3 regions of the Vibrio sp. 03_296 genome follow, and region 1 is predicted to be linked to each of the others. Evidence: predicted binding sites of a transcription regulator. Region 1 holds the regulator's gene; each other region holds the start of a gene.
The links. Region 1 encodes PurR, which represses purine synthesis genes. Its sites were predicted from a motif close to TNANGNAAACGTTTNCNTNA; they were not measured.
Positions count from the first base shown of each region.

Region 2: the regulator PurR is predicted to act here: its motif matches at 2,320-2,339, upstream of CIK04_RS18525 (formate--tetrahydrofolate ligase).
Region 3: the regulator PurR is predicted to act here: its motif matches at 5,189-5,208, upstream of CIK04_RS20645 (inosine/guanosine kinase).

Region 1 covers NZ_NPKW01000157.1:25,354-31,951, reverse strand. The annotation lists gene torD (molecular chaperone TorD) at 1-120, shown strand, start outside; gene purR (HTH-type transcriptional repressor PurR) at 431-1,435, shown strand; cyclic di-GMP riboswitch class I at 1,633-1,721, shown strand; gene CIK04_RS21615 (TfoX/Sxy family DNA transformation protein) at 1,837-2,430, shown strand; gene CIK04_RS21610 (TVP38/TMEM64 family protein) at 2,555-3,232, shown strand; gene CIK04_RS21605 (DUF2007 domain-containing protein) at 3,246-3,554, shown strand; gene CIK04_RS21600 (alpha/beta fold hydrolase) at 3,600-4,394, opposite strand; gene glgA (glycogen synthase GlgA) at 4,649-6,106, opposite strand; gene glgC (glucose-1-phosphate adenylyltransferase) at 6,096-6,598, opposite strand, start outside.
Region 2 covers NZ_NPKW01000142.1:45,073-51,670, reverse strand. The annotation lists gene CIK04_RS18535 (CreA family protein) at 264-749, shown strand; gene CIK04_RS18530 (inosine/guanosine kinase) at 874-2,178, shown strand; gene CIK04_RS18525 (formate--tetrahydrofolate ligase) at 2,360-4,108, shown strand; gene glgC (glucose-1-phosphate adenylyltransferase) at 4,499-5,713, shown strand; gene CIK04_RS18515 (glycosyl hydrolase family 18 protein) at 5,789-6,598, opposite strand, start outside.
Region 3 covers NZ_NPKW01000148.1:115,990-122,587, forward strand. The annotation lists gene CIK04_RS20610 (DUF2878 domain-containing protein) at 1-213, shown strand, start outside; gene CIK04_RS20615 (chalcone isomerase family protein) at 308-733, shown strand; gene CIK04_RS20620 (DUF3833 domain-containing protein) at 735-1,268, shown strand; gene purB (adenylosuccinate lyase) at 1,437-2,807, opposite strand; gene hflD (high frequency lysogenization protein HflD) at 2,956-3,573, opposite strand; gene mnmA (tRNA 2-thiouridine(34) synthase MnmA) at 3,584-4,708, opposite strand; gene CIK04_RS20640 (hypothetical protein) at 4,898-5,167, shown strand; gene CIK04_RS20645 (inosine/guanosine kinase) at 5,284-6,588, shown strand.

The DNA.
Region 1 (6,598 bases):
TCTTGGTTACCTACCTTCTCTCAACGAGCAGCACAATATGATGAGTTTGGCTTCTATAACAGCGCAATAAAACTACTTGTTGCGTTTTGTATGCTGGACAGCGACTATTTAGTTGGATAATAATTACGCCCTTATCAATAGAGCAAACACTCGGTTACACTTTAACCACTAAAGTGTGAACACGGATACACATTTCGCTGTTTGAGTAGGTTGCCACTCTTGCCGTCTCAGTCTAAAATTGAGACCGCAATCGATAAAATATGATTTTAATGCAAACCGCTGAAATACAGCGGTTTTTGTGTTTATTTAAAGCTAAGCTGCTGCTTTTCTAGTGTGTCTTCCTTACAAAGCGAATTCGGAGAAAGGTAGCAAACTGTGTTGCAACAAAGAATCGTAGATTCAAAATGCAACCTTAGACAGGACAATACCTATGGCCACAATTAAAGATGTCGCGCGTCTCGCTGGAGTATCCACGACCACAGTGTCGCACGTAATCAACAAAACGCGTTTTGTTGCAGAAGCCACTCAAGAAAAAGTCATGAAAGCGGTTGACGAGCTCAACTACGCGCCTAGCGCAGTAGCGCGTAGCCTAAAGTGCAACACCACTCGTACTATTGGTATGCTGGTCACTCAATCTACCAATTTGTTCTTTTCTGAAGTGATTGATGGCGTAGAAAGCTACTGTTACCGCCAAGGTTATACGCTAATTCTTTGTAATACGGGCGGTATCTACGAGAAGCAACGTGATTACATTCGTATGCTTGCGGAAAAACGCGTAGATGGCATTTTGGTGATGTGTTCAGACCTCACTGAAGAACTACGCGAAATGCTTGATAAGCATGCAGATATTCCTAAAGTGATTATGGACTGGGGTCCAATCAGCTCACAAGCCGATAAAATTATCGATAACTCAGAGGAAGGTGGCTACTTGGCCACTAAGTACTTGATTGAAAATGGTCATACAAAAATTGCGTGTTTAAGTGGTCACTTTGAAAAAGCCGCGTGCCAAGAGCGCATCCAAGGCTTTAAACGCGCGATGAAGGAAGCTAATATTGCCGTTAACAACGAGTGGATCCTTGAAGGAAACTTTGAATGTGATACGGCTGTGATGGCTGCTGACAAGATCGCGTCGTGGCAAGATCGCCCAACGGCGGTCTTCTGCTTCAACGACACCATGGCACTGGGTTTGATGAGCCGCCTTCAACAGTCAGGCCTTCGCATTCCTGAAGACATCTCTGTGATCGGCTACGATAATATTGAGTTGGCGGAATACTTCTCACCACCGCTAACAACCATCCACCAGCCAAAACGCCGTGTTGGTAAAAATGCATTTGAGATCCTTCTCGAACGTATTAAGGACAAAGAGCATGACAAACGCGTGTTTGAAATGCATCCCGAGTTAGTGGTTCGTGATACCGTTAAAAAAATCAATTAGTTAAGACTAATATTCTAAAGCATCCAAATCTGGATGCTTTTTTTTTCATTCTTAGTAAGTGATTTGTTAAGTCAAATTCTGTTAAGTTCTTAAAAACGAGCATTCATTCACTTAACTGCAACTATTATCTGAACCAATGTCACATTTTTTATTTGAAAATGTGATGTTACTCCAATAGAAATCGTATCCTTCTAGTGTCACGCACAGGGCAAACCATTTGAAAAAGTGGGACGCAAAGCCTCCGGCCTAAACCAGACGTTTTTTGGTAGGTAGCGGGGTTACCGATGGCAAAAATGCATAACAACAAGTTTACCCATTAATGACATTGTATTTGCATTGGTTTGCTAATCTCTCGGACCTGATTTGGTGGCGTAATAGTAATTACACCGAGATAACACATCATGGATAAACCGATACTCAAAGATTCAATGAAGCTTTTTGAGCAACTTGGTGCGATAAAATCTCGCTCAATGTTTGGCGGATTCGGCCTTTTTGCAGATGAGACCATGTTCGCACTTGTGGTGAAAGACCAGCTTCATATTCGCGCAGATCAAAAATCAACATTACTTTTTGAAAAGCAAGGGCTCAAACCATACGTTTATACTAAGCGTGGGTTTCCTGTTGTCACTAAGTACTACGCGATTTCAGACGCGCTATGGCAAGACCAAAATGCACTACTCGCTTTAGCCAAACGTGCATTGGCCAGTGCTAATAATGATAAACAACTGCAAGCAACAGCAAAACCTGAACGATTAAAAGACCTACCTAACCTGCGTTTAGCCACCGAACGAATGCTTAAAAAGGCGGGAATTGAAACAGTCGAGCAGTTGGAGTCTCAAGGCGCGGTTCGTGCGTACGAAGCGATTAAAAACACCCACAGTGGTGCCGTGAGCTTAGAGCTGCTTTGGGCGTTAGAGGGAGCCATCAATGGTACGCACTGGAGTGTGATTCCTCAGCAACGTCGAGACGAATTAGTGAATAAATTGTCTTTGTAGGCAAGCACGTTTATTATTTCTTATAGATTAAAACCACATCAAAATGATGTGGTTTTTTTATATCGTTTGAAAGATTTTCTGTCTCAATCAGGTCTGATAACCAAGCTATCTGGAGAAAAATTGAATGAACAAAAAACTCGTATTCGGAATCTTGCTTATCGCGACCATTATTTTATTGGCGGTTAATTTTAGTCAATACCTCACACTCGACAACGCTAAAGCACAACAACTTGCCCTGAACAGTTTTATTGAAGAAAAATTTCTGTTTGCTTCAATAAGCTATTTTGTCATTTACGTTGGTCTTACCGCCTTTTCAGTTCCTGGAGCTACCGTCGTCACGCTATTAGGCGCTGCTCTGTTTGGTTTTTGGTATAGCCTACTTCTTGTCTCGTTTGCCAGCACCATTGGGGCAACCATCGCATTTTTGAGTAGTCGCTACCTGCTAAAAGATTGGGTGCAGGCACGTTTTGGAGACAAACTTAGCGCGATCAACCAAGGCGTTGAAAAGGATGGCGCCTTTTATCTATTTTCATTACGCTTGATCCCTGTCTTCCCATTTTTCCTGATTAATTTGCTAATGGGTTTAACACCAATTTCCATTGGTCGTTACTATCTTACTAGCCAGATAGGCATGCTACCTGGTACGGCTGTCTACCTAAATGCGGGGACACAATTGGCCGACATCAACTCGTTGTCGGGGATACTTTCACCGACAGTATTAGCCTCATTTGCGTTATTGGGTGTCTTTCCTATCGCTGTAAAATGGATCATGAGTAAATTTAGACCTCAACTCTCTTCATAAAAGGAATTCACTTATGAAGATATTCACCGCCAACACGCCTATAGAAGCGCATATCGTGTGCCAATTACTGATGAATGAAGCGGTACAATGTGAGGTTCGAGGTGAGGGTTTATTTGGCTTGAGAGGTGAGTTACCAGCAACTGAGGATACCAATCCATACATTTGGCTATTGGAACCTGAGAAAGTCGATTTTGCTAAAGCGATATTAGCCAGCTATCGTGAGCAGCAAGTAGCGCATCAAAATTGGCTATGCCCACAGTGCGGAGAAGAAATAGAAGGTCAATTTGGAGCTTGCTGGCATTGTGGGCAAGTACTTGAGTAATGAGCGCAATTGACAGAGGAAGGCACTAGCCTTCCTCATGTTTTATTAGATTTGGCGTTGGATAAAATCGATCGAATGCTGGTTAAACTCGTCGGGCTTTTCCACATTGCACACATGGCCACAGTTTTTTATCTCTAGCAACTCACTCTGGGTGTGAGCAGCAACCATCTCTTTGACGGGTTTAATAAACATATAATCACGCTCTCCCATCAAATATAGCGTTGGGATCGGCAATTCACGCTCTTTGAAATAACGCATCAGTGGATTGACCTCTGCCGCGAGTATAAACCAGCGCTTAAACTCTTTTTGACACAGCTTCTTCGCTTCACGGATAAAGAGATGACGTGATTCCTGCTGATTTTTTTGCGGCATCACAATGTAGGCAAACAGCTTGTACAACCACATATAGGGCAGCACATGCTTGCCAAAGTTACCTAGAGAGACCAAGATACGAGAACGCGCATCGAGACGCGTTACCGCACCACCAAGCACCATGGATTTAACCCTTTCCCCCGCCAGTTCCGCTAGATTTCGGACAATGATCGTCCCTAGAGACATCCCAACGAAATGCGCGGAGTGAATTTTAAGATGATCAAGCACCTTGAGGATATCTTGCGTCACCGCCCCAAAGGTATAGCGGTTACTGATCAATTCTTTTAATAGTTGATTGGATTTACCGTGCCCACGTAAGTCAACCAATAACAGATTGAAATGCTGCTTGTACGCTTTAATTTGCTTAAACCAGATGGACGAACTGCCACCCGCACCATGCACAAAAACCACCCACTCTTGGCTGGTAGGATGGAGATAAGTTTTGTGAAATAGTAACGCTTGAGCCATAAAACAACGCCAAAAAAAGAGAAAACTAAAAGGTTTAAACAGTATAGCTAACCCACTTGCAATGGTGATGTATCAAATAGCAATCCAATCGAAATGGGGACTTCCGCCACAAGGATAGTCAATGAATCACCATAGTAAGAATGGGAGGCAAGAATCCTACCACATATCAATTCAAATTCTATTTGAGTTCGGTTAAAAAACGTAAAAAGGCACCATAATCAGTGCCTTTCCATTCATATTTCAGAACTTTTACTCTATTTTAGCGCAGAACGATACAACTCAACATATTGCTCTGCTGCCTTGTTCCAGCAAAAATCTCGTTCCATCGCGTACAGCTGAACTCGTCGAAGCTCTGTTAGATTCTGTGCATACAGTAACAACGCTCTTTGCATGGTAATCAACAACGCTTGCGCTGTGGGCTCATAGAACACAAATCCTGTCGCAGTCTCTGGATTCACATCGTAATCACATACACTGTCTTTTAGACCCCCAACACCTCTCACGATCGGCAAGGAGCCATACGCCATGCTATAGATTTGATTTAAGCCACAAGGCTCAAACTCTGAAGGCATTAAAAAGAAGTCGGATGCGGCTTCAACTAAGTGTGCGAGTTGATTGTTATAAGCTTCAACAAAGACAAACTTTTCACCAAACTGTGCTGCAACATCACGTAATTGCGCAGCAAGCAACGGGTCACCGGTCCCAACCAAAACCAGTTGAACATCCAACTTCAGGAAATCAGTCAATACTGGCAATAGATAATGCACCCCTTTCTGATGCGTCAAACGACACACCATACCAAACATAGCGACGTCCTTTACAGGTAAGCCGACTTGCTCTTGAAGCGCACGTTTACAGCCATTTTTCCCTCTCACCATACTCTGCTTAGTTGCTTTGTAGTTGATGGGTAAATAGCTGTCAGTATCTGGATGCCATGCAGAATAATCGCAGCCATTCAGAATCCCGACAAGATCATCAGATCGCGTTTGAAATTCCCACGCCATGCCATGACTGCCAAGTTCAGTTTTCAGCTCCTCTGCATAGGTTGGGCTCACAGCGTTGATTTTATCCGCGCTCATCACGCCCGCTTTCAGCATCGTCATATGCGTAGAGCTGACGGCGGCATCGGGTACATTTCGGCAATGAAATTCAGGTAAACACTGCATCTCATCATAGTGAAAGACACCTTTAAAGACCGCATTATGGATCGACAAAATACTCTTTGTTTGAGCAAAAAATGGATCTTGACCGTAACGGTGCTTAAGCAAGAATGGGACTAAGCCTGTATGCCAATCATTGGCATGCACGATCTCAGGCTGGAAACCAATCTTTGGTAACATATCCAAACAAGCAGCACTAAAAAAAGCAAAGCGCTCACCGTTATCCGTATACGCCTGATTATTCTCAGCGTACATCGAAGGACGATCAAAATAGTGCGCACACGCAATGAGATAGACTGGCGTATCGCCCAAGAAACGTTTTTTAACTTGATAATGAGTATGAGGCCAAGATTCTAAGTGTGTATCGAGGATGATTTCATCATCACACACATCTGGAATTGCGGTATAAGCCGGAATGGCAATTCTCGCATCATGCTGAAGATTAACCAAAGCTTCAGGCAGTGCCTTGGCAACATCCGCCAAGCCACCACTTTTGATCAAACCTTCTACTTCCGATGCTACAAACAGAATCGACAAAGGGTTAGTAGCCAACTCTTGCTCCTTTTGGAATAACAACGATACCTTCATCGGAGACATGGAAGATTTTTTTGTCTTCCTGCAAATTCACACCAATTTGCGTTCCTGGCGCGATATCTACGTCCTTATCAACAATGACACGACGTAACACACAGCCTTCCCCAACTTTGACATCACCCAATAAAATAGACTCACTAATATCGCAGGCTGAAGCAATATTACTACGGAAACCTAGCACAGACTTTTCGATACGTGAACCACGTACGTAACTGCCATTGCAGACTAGGCTATCAATAATTTGTACACGCCCGTTGTCTGAGTCGGTAAACGTCGCAGGAGGCAATGGTGGCTGATAGGTGTGCAGCGGCCATTTTCGGTTGTATAGAGAGAATGGCGCGTCTTTTTTCAACAGATCCATGTGCGCTTGCCAGTAAGCATCAATGGTACCGACATCACGCCAATACACTTCAGCTTTTTCTCCGGAAATGCGATTCTGGCTAAAGTCAT
Region 2 (6,598 bases), on a different contig from region 1:
AGATTTCGGAGGTGCTGAACACCCGGCAAGTAAGCCTAACGAAATCAACAGCACAACACATGTTCTCTTCATACTGATAACCTCTTCGTTTTCCTACTTTCCTGCAAGGCTCATACCATACCATGCGGTTAAGATTGGTTCTAATCAATTTGCGATTCAAACGTTTGCATGGCGCAAGTTTGACCGAACTAGTTAGAGACAGCTGAGGGTCAAAACTGGTAAGGTAAGCTCATTCAGTTGACAAGGTCAAAAAGGATAAGACGATGAAATTAAAACTACTTACCGCTGTTTTCGCGACAACAGCCCTGCTTTCAGGGTGTGGTGGCAACGAGGTCGGTGACGTAGGCTTGGGTTGGTTTACCCTAAAGGACATTAAAATCACCTCGCTACAAGATGAAGTGGTCACCGGCGTAACGTGTCACATCGCTTCGATTGAGGCAAACTTAAGCCTATCCGATCCGAGTGACAGCTCTATCTCTTGCCGCCAGACTGGCAGTATTACACCGGAAATGGTCGCTAAGATCGACAAAAGCTCGTCCGGCGAAGTGGTGTTCAAGCAGTCAAAAAGTATCTTTTTTAAAACAATGAAGGTTCGTCGTATTTACGATCAAAAGAACCAGACCCTACTCTACCTTTCGTACACAACCAAAGAAACCGAAGGTAGCTTCAAACATAGCTTATCAACGGTCCCGCTTTGGGGGACTGACGCCTACGTTGATCCGAGCAAAACAGAAGCACTAACTCAATAATATCTGCACAAAAACCACTTGGCCGAACAAAAACTGTTCGGCCAATTTTTCGCGTAACAAAAAGAGCCTTGTTTCAAAAAATTTGTGATATGATGCGCCTCTTTTTTCTCAATCTATCACTAGTATGAAGTTTCCTGGTCAGCGAAAATCTAAACACTATTTCCCTACAAACACTCGAGATCCACTCGTTACTGAACTTAAAGTGGCACCTAAGCTCTACCGCCCAACCATCGTTGGTGTTGGTCAGACAATCGTAGATATCGAAGCGCGTGTAGATGACGCATTTTTGGCGAAATATGAGTTAAGTAAAGGACACTCGCTAGTTCTTGAAGAAAGCAAAGCTGACGCCCTCTACGAAGAGTTAGTAGAACGTGGCCTAATTACTCACCAATACCCTGGTGATACCATTGGCAATACCCTTCATAACTACTCAGTCTTAGCAGACAGTAAGTCTGTTCTACTGGGTGTCATGTCGAAAAACATTCAAGTTGGCTCGTACGCCTATCGCTATTTGTGTCGTACATCTTCTCGCATGAACCTCAACCACCTACAAACGGTGGATGGCCCTATTGGTCGTTGCTACACCCTTATCTCTGAAGATGGTGAGCGCACCTTTGCGATCAACGAAGGTCACATGAACAAGCTCGCTCCAGAGAGCATTCCAGAAGAAGTGTTTGAAAAAGCAGCTGCGCTCGTGGTTTCGTCGTACCTAATGCGAGGTAAGCCGGAAGATCCAATGCCACAAGCGGTACAACGTGCTATTGAATACGCGAAAAAGCATTCCGTACCCGTCGTACTGACTCTCGGAACGAAATACGTGATCGAAGGCAACCCTGAATGGTGGCAAGAGTACATCCGTGAAAACATCACGGTTGTGGCGATGAATGAAGAAGAAGGCCAAGCTCTGACCGGTGAATCTGATCCACTGAAAGCGGCCGATAAAGCACTCGACTGGGTTGACCTTGTCCTTTGCACTGCAGGTCCAGACGGCCTTTACATGGCAGGTTACACCGACAACGATGCGAAGCGCGAAACGACGCACGACCTTTACCAAGGTGCGATTGAAGGCTTCAACATGTACGAATTTAGTCGTGCAATGCGCCGAGCTGAATGTGAAGAGCCAGTCCGAGTCTACTCCCATATTGGCCCTTACTTAGGTGGCCCGGCCGAAATCAAAAACACCAATGGTGCTGGCGATGGTGCACTCTCTGCCCTTCTTCATGATATGGCGTCCAACGCGTTTCATCTGAAGAATGTCCCTAACTCAGAGAAACATCAGCATATGTGCCTGACCTATTCGTCACTGTCACAAATTTGTAAGTATGCAAACCGAGTCAGTTACGAAGTACTGACTCAGCATTCTCCGCGCCTATCACGTGCTTTACCAGAACGTGAAGACAGTTTAGAAGAAGCTTATTGGGATCGATAGATTCCGTACTTAATTCTCTTAAGGCTGCTATTATGCAGCCTTTTCTTTTTGATCTAAGCCAATTTTTCTCAAATTAAACTAAGCTGTAGCACAACTAAGCTTATATAATACTTTACTCAATAATGCATTTAAGTATCATGCCTCCGCAAACGTTTGCGTGATTGTTAGATAAGGGTTTTGCATGCTTTCAGATATCGATATTTGTCGTACGACACCTCTTAAACCAATTGAACAGATTGCAACAAAAGCAGGACTGTTGGCGGATGAGTTTGAAACTCACGGTTTATATAAAGCGAAAGTGTCTGCCCGATGTGTAAAACGCCTTGCTGAGCAACAAGATGGCAAACTTGTTTTGGTCACGGCAATTACACCAACCCCACTTGGAGAAGGCAAAACCGTCACCACTATCGGTCTAGCACAAGGGTTACAGAGCCTCAACCAATCGGTAATGGCGTGTATCCGTCAACCTTCTATGGGGCCTGTTTTTGGTGTCAAAGGGGGCGCTGCGGGTGGTGGCTATTCACAAGTCGCCCCGATGGATGAGCTGAATTTGCATCTTACTGGCGACATTCATGCCGTTACTGCGGCGCACAATCTTGCCGCAGCTGCCATTGATGCCCGCATCTATCACGAACAACGCGCTGGTTATCAAGCCTTTGAAGCTCGCACCGGGCTCCCTGCATTAAGAATTGACCCAGATCGCGTGGTTTGGAAACGCGTAATGGACCACAACGATCGCGCACTGCGTAAAGTTCGTGTTGGAATCAATGACGAAGGCAAGACCATCAACGGATTTGAACGTGAAGAAGGCTTTGATATATCAGCCGCATCTGAACTGATGGCAATTTTGGCGTTGTCGAAAAACCTTCAAGATATGCGTGAACGCATTGGTAAAGTGGTGCTCGCTTACAATCTGGATGGCGAACCTGTTAGCGCAGAACAGCTACAAGTGGCAGGTGCGATGACAGTAACACTGAAAGAAGCGATCAAACCGACACTGATGCAAACACTTGAAGGTGTGCCTACCCTCATTCATGCGGGTCCGTTTGCCAACATTGCGCACGGGAACTCATCCATCATCGCTGATGAAATTGCCTTGAAACTATCGAGTTACGTTGTCACCGAGGCGGGTTTTGGCTCTGATATGGGGCTTGAAAAAGCATGCAACATCAAATCTTCAACTTCGCACAAAGCCCCCGATTGCGTGGTGATTGTTGCGACTTTGCGCGGTTTAAAAGCAAACTCCGGGCTGTATGATCTAAAACCTGGTATGCCATTACCAGACGCCTTATTTCAACCGGATCACGCAGCGCTGAAATCCGGCTTTAGTAACCTAAAATGGCATATTGATAACGCGCAAAAATACGGTTTACCAGTGGTCGTTGCTATCAATCAGTTTCCGCAAGACAGCGCAGAGGAGCTTGGGCAACTCAGGCTTTGGATTCAGCAACTGCTACTCAATGTTCGTGTCGCAATCAGCGAAGGCTTTGCCAAAGGTGGTAAAGGCATGGAAGCGGTGGCTCGTGAAGTGATTGAAGCATGTGATGCGCCTGCAAACTTTCGCCCACTGTATAGAGCAGAGCAGACGCTCGAGGATAAAATCATCACCGTTTGTACTAAAGGTTACGGTTGTGGTGAGGTGCAATTTAGCGAAACAGCAAAACAACAGTTGGCTCTTTATCAAACGTTAGGATTTGGCGAGTTGGCCGTGTGTATGGCCAAAACCCCCCTTTCTATCTCGTCCGATTCCTCTCTCAAAGGTGCACCGAGTGGATTTACCATCATGGTTCGTGAAGTTCGGCTCTGTGCTGGTGCGGGTTTTGTTTACGCGCTCACTGGCAATGTGATGACGATGCCTGGTTTACCAGACATTCCCGCTTTTATGGCGTTGGATATCGATGAAAATGGCGATATTGTTGGCCTAAGCTAAGCCGCGATTTCGATATCACATTGTTGAGGATCCTGTTGAGACTCCTTAAACGCCTTGCAAAAAGGCGCTTTTTTTTTGAACCTAACGCAAGCTAGATTACAGAAATCCCACCTAAAGCCTTATCTAGCACAACGCGTACAAGCCACTCGTTTTAGTACTTGTGATTTTCGCTTATTTACAGTGTAAAACGACTAAGTGCCAAGACCTTAGACGCCGACCTTTTTTATCATTGCGACGCACTAACACCGTGCAACAACTATGCTCACTGCTTGCTTTTTGTGCACAGCAATGGATTATTTAATGAAAACATCATGATTTCTCAATAAAAAGGTTTTGGCTCAAATCTTGTACTAATCTTTAGGACATTGCACACATTCAGGGAGAATACGCATGCAGGACATTTTGACAGTGATACTGGCCGGAGGCATGGGATCACGACTCAGTCCATTAACGGATGACAGAGCAAAACCCGCGGTACCATTTGGTGGAAAATACCGCATTATCGATTTCACGCTTACCAACTGCTTGCACTCCGGCCTACGTAAAATTCTCGTCCTCACCCAGTACAAATCGCATTCGTTGCAAAAACATCTTCGTGATGGTTGGTCCATTTTCAACCCTGAACTAGGCGAATACATCACCTCCGTACCGCCTCAAATGCGCAAGGGTGGCAAATGGTACGAAGGCACAGCCGATGCCATCTATCACAACTTGTGGCTGCTCGAACGCAGTGAAGCCAAGTACGTCATGGTGTTATCCGGTGATCATATCTACCGAATGGACTACGCACCGATGCTGGAGGAACACATCGCCAATAATGCGGCACTCACGGTCGCTTGTATGGATGTGAACTGTAAAGAAGCCAAAGCGTTTGGTGTTATGGGGATAGAAGAGAATAATCGTGTCCATTCTTTTGTTGAAAAGCCTGAAAATCCACCACACCTACCGAATAATCCCGAACGCAGCCTTGTTTCTATGGGCATCTATATTTTTAGTATGGATGTACTGCAAAGCGCGTTAACCGAAGATGCGCAGAATGAGAATTCCTCACACGATTTCGGTAAAGATATCATTCCGAAACTTATTGAAACGGGTACTGTTTATGCCTACAAGTTCTGCGGTAGTAAAGGCCGGGTCGATAAAGATTGCTATTGGCGCGACGTAGGCACCATTGATTCCTTTTATCAAGCAAACATGGACCTTTTAGAGCCGATTCCTCCGATGAACCTCTACCAAAAAGATTGGGGGATCCGTACCTATGAACCCCAATATCCACCAGCAAGAACCGTTTCATCAGGTTCAGGAAATGAAGGTATTTTCATTAACTCAATGATTTCAAACGGTGTGATTAATTCGGGGGGATCCGTTCAGCATTCCATTGTTTCTTCGAATGTCAGAATCAACGACAGTGCGACAATTGTCGATAGTATTATTTTTGACGATGTTGAAATTGGTGAAGGATGCCAGTTGGTCAACTGCATCATCGACAAACATGTCAAAATCCCGCCCTACACTCAGATTGGCTTGAACCACTTAGAAGATTCACAACGTTTCAAAATTTCGGACAATGGCATTGTTGTTGTACCTGAAAGCTATCAATTCTAAATTCACTAAGCCTATGTTTAACAATAAACAAACACCCCAGAATCAATCTGGGGTGTTTGTTTGTAGTGCAATGAACTATGGACAGGTTACTTCATCCCAGAACCAGTTGGTTTGTGTTGGAGACTCCCAAACCCCTGGGCTGTTTTTCGCAACAAAACACTTACCGTTGAAGGTGACTGTTTCGCCATTATTCACTTGTGTGACGCCGGGTTCCCACTGGATAACCGTACCGCTACCTGTATTGCCTCCAGTGTCACCACCTCCGGTGTTACCGCCGCCAGTATCACCACCACCCGTGTTGCCACCGTTGCCAGCAGACAAATCAGCAACTGGCAGATCAGGTTGTTCAAACTTGAATGCGTAGTCCACACCGTTGATGTTCACGCTGTAGTTTGCCGGACCAGAAATTGGTAGGTAGTAAACCATATCCAACTCGTAAGTTCCGCCTGCTGGTAGCTCTTTCCACGCAGGAAGCGAGAACGCCACACGATGCATTACGCCATCCAGACCACCGATGTTGTTCGCACGAGTATGACCAGAAGCAATCACTTTCAAGCCACCACCAGATTGATCTTTCGCATTATCTGGCGCCGATACTGGAATGTCGAACTGGAACTCAGTGCCACCCGGAATTGCTGTACCGGTATTGTTGGTAAAGGTCACTTTCGGGTTGATTGGGTAGTTTTGATCACCCACTTTGAAGCCGCCTACAGAAACTGCGATGTCCAGTGTCTCTGAAGGAATTGCGCCCGTCGCGACCGTGTTGCCGTATGGGGTTGCTGACTTAAACTTATCGTAGATAGCTTTGGTCATCGAGTTACCCATGTGGAACTCACCGTTGCCCGTGGCACACGCCTGCTCGCTTTCATCGATGGTCGTGCGGTT
Region 3 (6,598 bases), on a different contig from region 1:
TTTGCGCCGTTTTACGTATTAACGGTAGGGGCATTGGGGGGCTGCTTAAGTTACTACGCAGGTTATAAACTCAATGTGGTGGATTACGGTTACAGCGTGTTGATAACGGCATCGATTGTGTTTTTAGAATGGGCAATCATCACGCTCTTTATCATTAAGGTTCTTCGCCATGATGAGAAAAGCAAGTTGTGTCATTCGGAGTACGTTTCTTAGTATTTTGCTAGGCTTTTCGTCTAGCTCGCATAGTCAAACTGGATCGGCAGACATCGAGACTTGGCAGCAGTGGCTGACCGTTGGGGAGGCACGATTGAGCTGGTTCGTCTTTGATATCTATGATTCGAAGTTGGTTACACCAAATGGAGAGTTCGAGGTGAATGCTGATGTTACGCCACATCCCCTCGCCTTGGAGATTCGATACTTACGCGATATTTCACGTGAGGATCTACTCAGTGCCACAGAAGAGCAGTGGCAAAAGATGGGGATCGCAGCAAAAAAAACGTGGAGAGACAGCCTCGAGCTAATTTTTCCGAACATCAAAAAAGGTGACAAGCTAACCTACATTACAGATGGAGAAAAAGGGCGTTTGCTTATTAATCGACATGACAGTGACAAAGCTGAAGTGGTGGGTAATGTGGCTGATCAGGAGCTTAACGATGCTTTCCTCGCGATTTGGTTATCGCCAAAAACTCAATATCCCTCTTTGCGAGCAAAATTAATCGGGTGGAATCAATAAGATGAATAAACATAATGTTTTTATCGTTTTGCTTGTTATGACATTGAACGCTTTGGTCGGCTGTTCGAGTGACCTTAAGGACTACCAGCAAGCATCCCCAAAATTTGAACTGTTTGAGTATTTTTCTGGAAATGTGAAAGCTTGGGGTATGGTGCAAGATTATAGTGGTAAACAAAACAGACGCTTTGAGGTTGAGATTGTCGGTTCTGTTGAAAATAACACACTGACTCTCGTTGAAGATTTTGTTTTTGACGATGGTGAGATTGATCAGCGCATTTGGCGGATTACCCGATTGGCCGATGGTCGCTATCAAGGTGAAGCTGACGACATCATTGGCGTCGCTGAGGGAATGGAACTGGGTAATGCACTGCAATGGCGCTATGATTTTGAACTGCAAATCGATGGTTCAAGCTTGACGGTGTCGTTTGATGATTGGCTTTATCGCCAAGATGAAAAGCATGTGTTTAATCTAACCAAGATTAAGAAGTTTGGCGTAGAGGTAGGGACGATTACGTTGTTTTTCCAGAGGCAATAAAACAGTTAGGAATGCTGCGCTCCGAGATTCGGGAACGCTTCGCTCTAAGAGTCGAGCCTTATCTCTTCGCGCTCAAAAACGAAAGGGTTGACGCTTTCACGTCAACCCTAAAATAATTCGATTCTCGATTCTCGATTCTCGATTCTCGATTCTCGATTCTCGATTCTCTTACAGCTTGTCTGTCAGCTCGATAGCTTGACCGATGTAGTTCGCTGGCGTCATCTCTTTTAGACGTGCTTTTTCGTGTTCAGGAAGCTCAAGACCGTCAATGAAGTTACGCATTGCTTCACCGTCTACGCGCTTACCGCGAGTTAGCTCTTTCAACTTCTCATATGGCTTCTCAATACCGTAGCGACGCATTACCGTTTGTACTGGCTCTGCTAGAACTTCCCAGTTTTTGTCTAGTTCAGCAAGAAGCGCGTCACGGTTCACTTCCAGTTTGCTGATGCCTTTTAGCGTAGAAGTGTAAGCGATGATTGCGTAGCCAACACCAACACCTAGGTTACGGAGAACCGTTGAGTCAGTTAGGTCACGTTGCCAACGAGAGATTGGCAGTTTTTGTGCTAGGTGACCAAACACTGCGTTTGCAAGACCTAGGTTACCTTCAGAGTTTTCAAAGTCGATTGGGTTCACTTTGTGCGGCATGGTTGAAGAACCGATCTCGCCAGCAATGGTTTTTTGCTTGAAGTGTCCTAGTGCGATGTAACCCCAAACGTCACGGTCAAAGTCGATCAGAATCGTGTTGAAACGTGCCACAGCATCGAATAGCTCAGCGATGTAGTCGTGTGGTTCGATCTGTGTGGTGTAAGGGTTCCAAGTAACGCCGAGAGATTCCGTGATGAACTCTTCAGAGAATTTGTGCCAATCTAGTTCTGGGTAAGCAGAGAGGTGTGCGTTGTAGTTACCTACCGCACCGTTGATTTTCGCTAGGATCTCAACGTTTTCGATTTGCTTGTATTGACGTTCCATACGGTACGCCACGTTTGCCATCTCTTTACCCATTGTTGATGGAGAAGCTGGCTGACCGTGTGTACGAGATAGAAGAGGGATGTCGCGGTATTCAACAGCAAGTGCTTTGATTGCGTCAATCAGGTTACGAATTTCTGGAAGAATGACCGTCTCACGTGCTTCTTTAAGCATTAAAGCGTGTGAGGTGTTATTAATGTCTTCAGAAGTACAGGCAAAATGGAAGAACTCGTTTACTGCGTGCAGTTCAGGAACGTCAGCGACTTTCTCTTTTAGGAAGTACTCAACCGCTTTGACATCGTGGTTAGTAGTACGTTCGATCTCTTTGATGCGTAATGCGTCTGCTTCAGAGAAGTTAGCAGCAAGATCGTCGAGGAATTGGTTTGCTTCTGCGCTGAACGCTGGCACTTCTGCAATTTCAGCAGTAGCAGCAAGCTTTTGTAGCCAGCGGATTTCAACGATAGTACGGTACTTTAGTAGACCGTATTCACTGAAAATTTCGCGTAACGCAATTGTCTTGCTTCCGTAACGGCCGTCTACTGGTGAAACAGCAGTCAATGCTGACAGTTCCATGATGTTCTCCTGAATTGGGTTTCAAAATTTCGCGAGCTTTATACCAATAACTGTGGCAATTGTCACGAATATTGCGCAAACGTTTGCGCTAAGGTGATTTTGACCAAAACAATTAGCTCGCGTCTGGCGCGAGCTAATGATGGTCGAATTACATTCTGGCCAGCAGGATCTGCGCCTGCTCAACCATTTTCTTTCTGCCGAAGATCAGATGGCGGCGTCGACCGCCAACTTGACGCCAAAGCACGGCACTGCGAATACCAGAAAGGAGTAACGCACGTACTTTGTGTTGATTCGATGTTTGTTGTAATACCGTCGGTGTACCTGTCACTTGGATTCGAGGGCCGATAGGGCTGATAACATCGAGATAAATACTGGCCACATTGCTGATCATCTGTTCTTCAAAAAGATCATAGTGTTCCGTCTGTCTTTGTACCATCTGGATACGATCGCCAAGCTGTGACATCGCATCATTCCTACCCATAAGTTTGCGCTCTAACGCCATCAAACTGATGAGGTAGCGAGTCACTTCGCTACCAGTGGGGGTACTATCAATCCCTTTTACTAAGCATTCTAAACCCAGTTTGAGTTGTGACTCATTGCCAAACACATCAAGTGTGTTGGCTGGATTGGTATTCAAAATTGCTTTAATAGAAGTTTCAAAGGCATCTTGATCACAATGTCCGTTTCTCGCGATTTGCTGAACTAACGCTACAGCTTGGCACATGCCAGCAAAAGCAATGGTACGGTCATAAAGTGTATTCGCCACGTAACGACTCCTAAGCTTGAGTGTATTTAATGCGTTTCTCGATGATACCACCGCCAAGACAAACATCACCTTGGTAGAAAACAGCGGATTGACCTGGGGTCACTGCGATCTCAGGTTCATCGAAAATCACTTTAATGTTTTCGTCATCAATAGGGATGATTGTACAAGGAATATCTTGTTGACGGTAACGAGTTTTCACCGTGCATTTCACCACATCGCGAATTGGCTCACGTTCTACCCAATGAAGCTGAGAAGCAATCAGGCCTTCGGACTTCAGCATCGGGTGATCTTGTCCTTGAACGGCAATCAACACATTGCGCTTAAGGTCTTTTTCTGCAACAAACCATGGTTCTTCGTTACCGCCACCGCCTTTACGGCCACCAATATGTAGGCCTTTACGTTGGCCTAGCGTGTGGTACATCAAACCCTGGTGTTGACCAAGCACTTCGCCTTCTGGTGACTCAATATTACCCGGTTGAGCTGGTAAGTAGCGGCTTAGAAAATCGGTGAACTTACGCTCGCCGATAAAACAGATACCGGTAGAATCTTTCTTTTTCGCGGTAATCAGACCTTGTTCTTCCGCAATGCGACGAACTTCAGGCTTTTCCAGCTCACCAACAGGGAAGAGGCTACGTGCCACTTGTTCGTGACTTAGCGTGTAGAGGAAGTAGCTCTGATCTTTATTGCCGTCTAAACCACGCAGCATCTGTGGCTTTTCACCATTTTCAGGGAAAGAACGACGGACATAATGACCCATCGCGATGTAATCGGCATCAAGTACTTCGTCAGCAAACTCTAAAAATGCTTTGAACTTAATTTCTTTGTTACAAAGGATGTCTGGGTTAGGGGTACGGCCCGCCTTATATTCGGAAAGGAAATATTCGAATACATTGTCCCAGTATTCTGCCGCAAAATTGATCTTATGTAGGTGAATGCCAAGTTTGTCACAAACAGCCTGAGCGTCGGCGAGATCTTCTGCCGCAGTACAATACTCAGAATCATCATCTTCTTCCCAGTTCTTCATAAATAGGCCTTCAACTTGATAGCCTTGCTGTTTTAGAAGATAGGCAGAAACCGATGAATCAACACCGCCAGACATACCAACGATGACTTTCTTTTGGCTGTTATCAGACATTACTCAACACCCTTAAAATTAACTGGAGGCGAATTCTAACAGAAAGCAGAAACGGGTGACAGATCCGAGATCGCAATCACAATTCGTTTTCGCTGCTTTTTTCAGCAAAAGGACAAACGAAAAGAAATTCCGCGCGAGCTCTGAGTGGGAATGTGGCATAGTTGGAAAAAATCCTAATGAGAAAACATCATGACTGATGAAATGCAATTTATGCAAGAAGCGGATCTTATCGAGATCATTGAAAATCAACTTGAAGATGGAAATCCAATCAAGGTCAAAGAAACGTTGATGCGCCTAATGATGACAGGCACGCCTCGTGAAGATGCGGTGGCGATGATGGCGTGTGCAATGTCAATTGAGATTTTCGACGTGATGAAAAATGACGGCGAGTTCAATCTAAAACGTTACAGCGAAAACTTGGATTGCCTGCCAGATTTAAGCTTTATGGAAGGTGAATAGCACCTCGCAAAATAAAAAGCACGTAGCAAACGTTTGCTATAATTGCCTTTATTGCCGCCTATGGGAGTGCGAGTTAGAATCCGCACTTCTTTTAACCCCGTACTCAGACAAACACTATGAAATTTCCCGGACAGCGCAAATCAAAACACTATTTTCCCGTACATGCACGTGACCCATTAGTGAGTCAGGCGCAGGAAAGCAAGAAAATGACGCGTACTCATATTATCGGTATTGATCAAACTTTGGTGGATATCGAAGCGAGAGTGACGTCGGAAATGATTGAAAAATACGGTTTGAGTAAAGGGCACTCACTGGTTATTGATGATGTGACGGCAGAAGCGCTATATCAGCAATTAAAGCAAGAAAATCTGATTACCAACGAATACGCTGGCGGTACGATTGGCAATACGCTGCACAATTACTCAGTGCTAGCAGATGATCGTTCGACATTATTGGGCGTGATGAGTCAAGATATTAAGATTGGTAGTTACGGATACCGTTACTTATGTAACACATCAAGCCGTATGGATCTTAATTATCTGCAAGGTGTCGATGGGGCGATTGGTCGTTGTTTCGCGTTGATTACCGAAGATGGTGAACGTACTTTTGCGATTAGTGAAGGTCAAATGAACCAACTTCATCCAGATAATATTCCGGAAAAGATCTTTAAAAAAGCCTCAGCTTTGGTGCTCACCGCTTATTTGATTCGTTGTAAAGAAGGTGATCCAATGCCTGATGCGACGATGAAAGCCATCGAGTACGCAAAAAAATACGATGTACCTGTTGTTTTGACGCTTGGCACTAAATTTGTGATTCAAGATGATCCAACTTTCTGGCAAGAATTTATTCGTGACAATGTGACGGTAGTTGCGATGAATGAAGATGAAGCAGAAGCATTGACTGGGGAATCCGATCCTTTAGCTGCTTCAGATAAAACATTGGATTGGGCAGACATGGTACTTTGTACTGCGGGTCCGCTAGGTCTATTTATGGCCGGTTATACGGAAGACAGCGCGAAGCGTGAAACATCTCTACCGTTACTTCCAGGCTGCATTGCTGAATTCAATCGTTATGAATTTAGTCGCCCAACGAAAAAAGCATCTTGTGAAAACCCGATTAAAGTCTATTCACATATTTCACCGTATATGGGCGGTCCTGAGAAAATTAAAAATACCAATGGGGCAGGTGATGCTGCACTTTCAGCGGTACTGCACGATATGGCGGCAAACAAATATCACAAAGAAAACGTGCCAAACTCAAGTAAGCACGTGTATGAGTTTTTGACGTACTCATCTTTTTCTCAAGTGTGTAAGTATGCTAACCGTGCCAGTTATGAAGTGTTGGTACAACATTCTCCGCGCCTATCTCGTGGCTTACCTGAACGCGAAGATAGCTTAGAAGAAGCGTACTGGGAAAGATAATAAAAAGGCT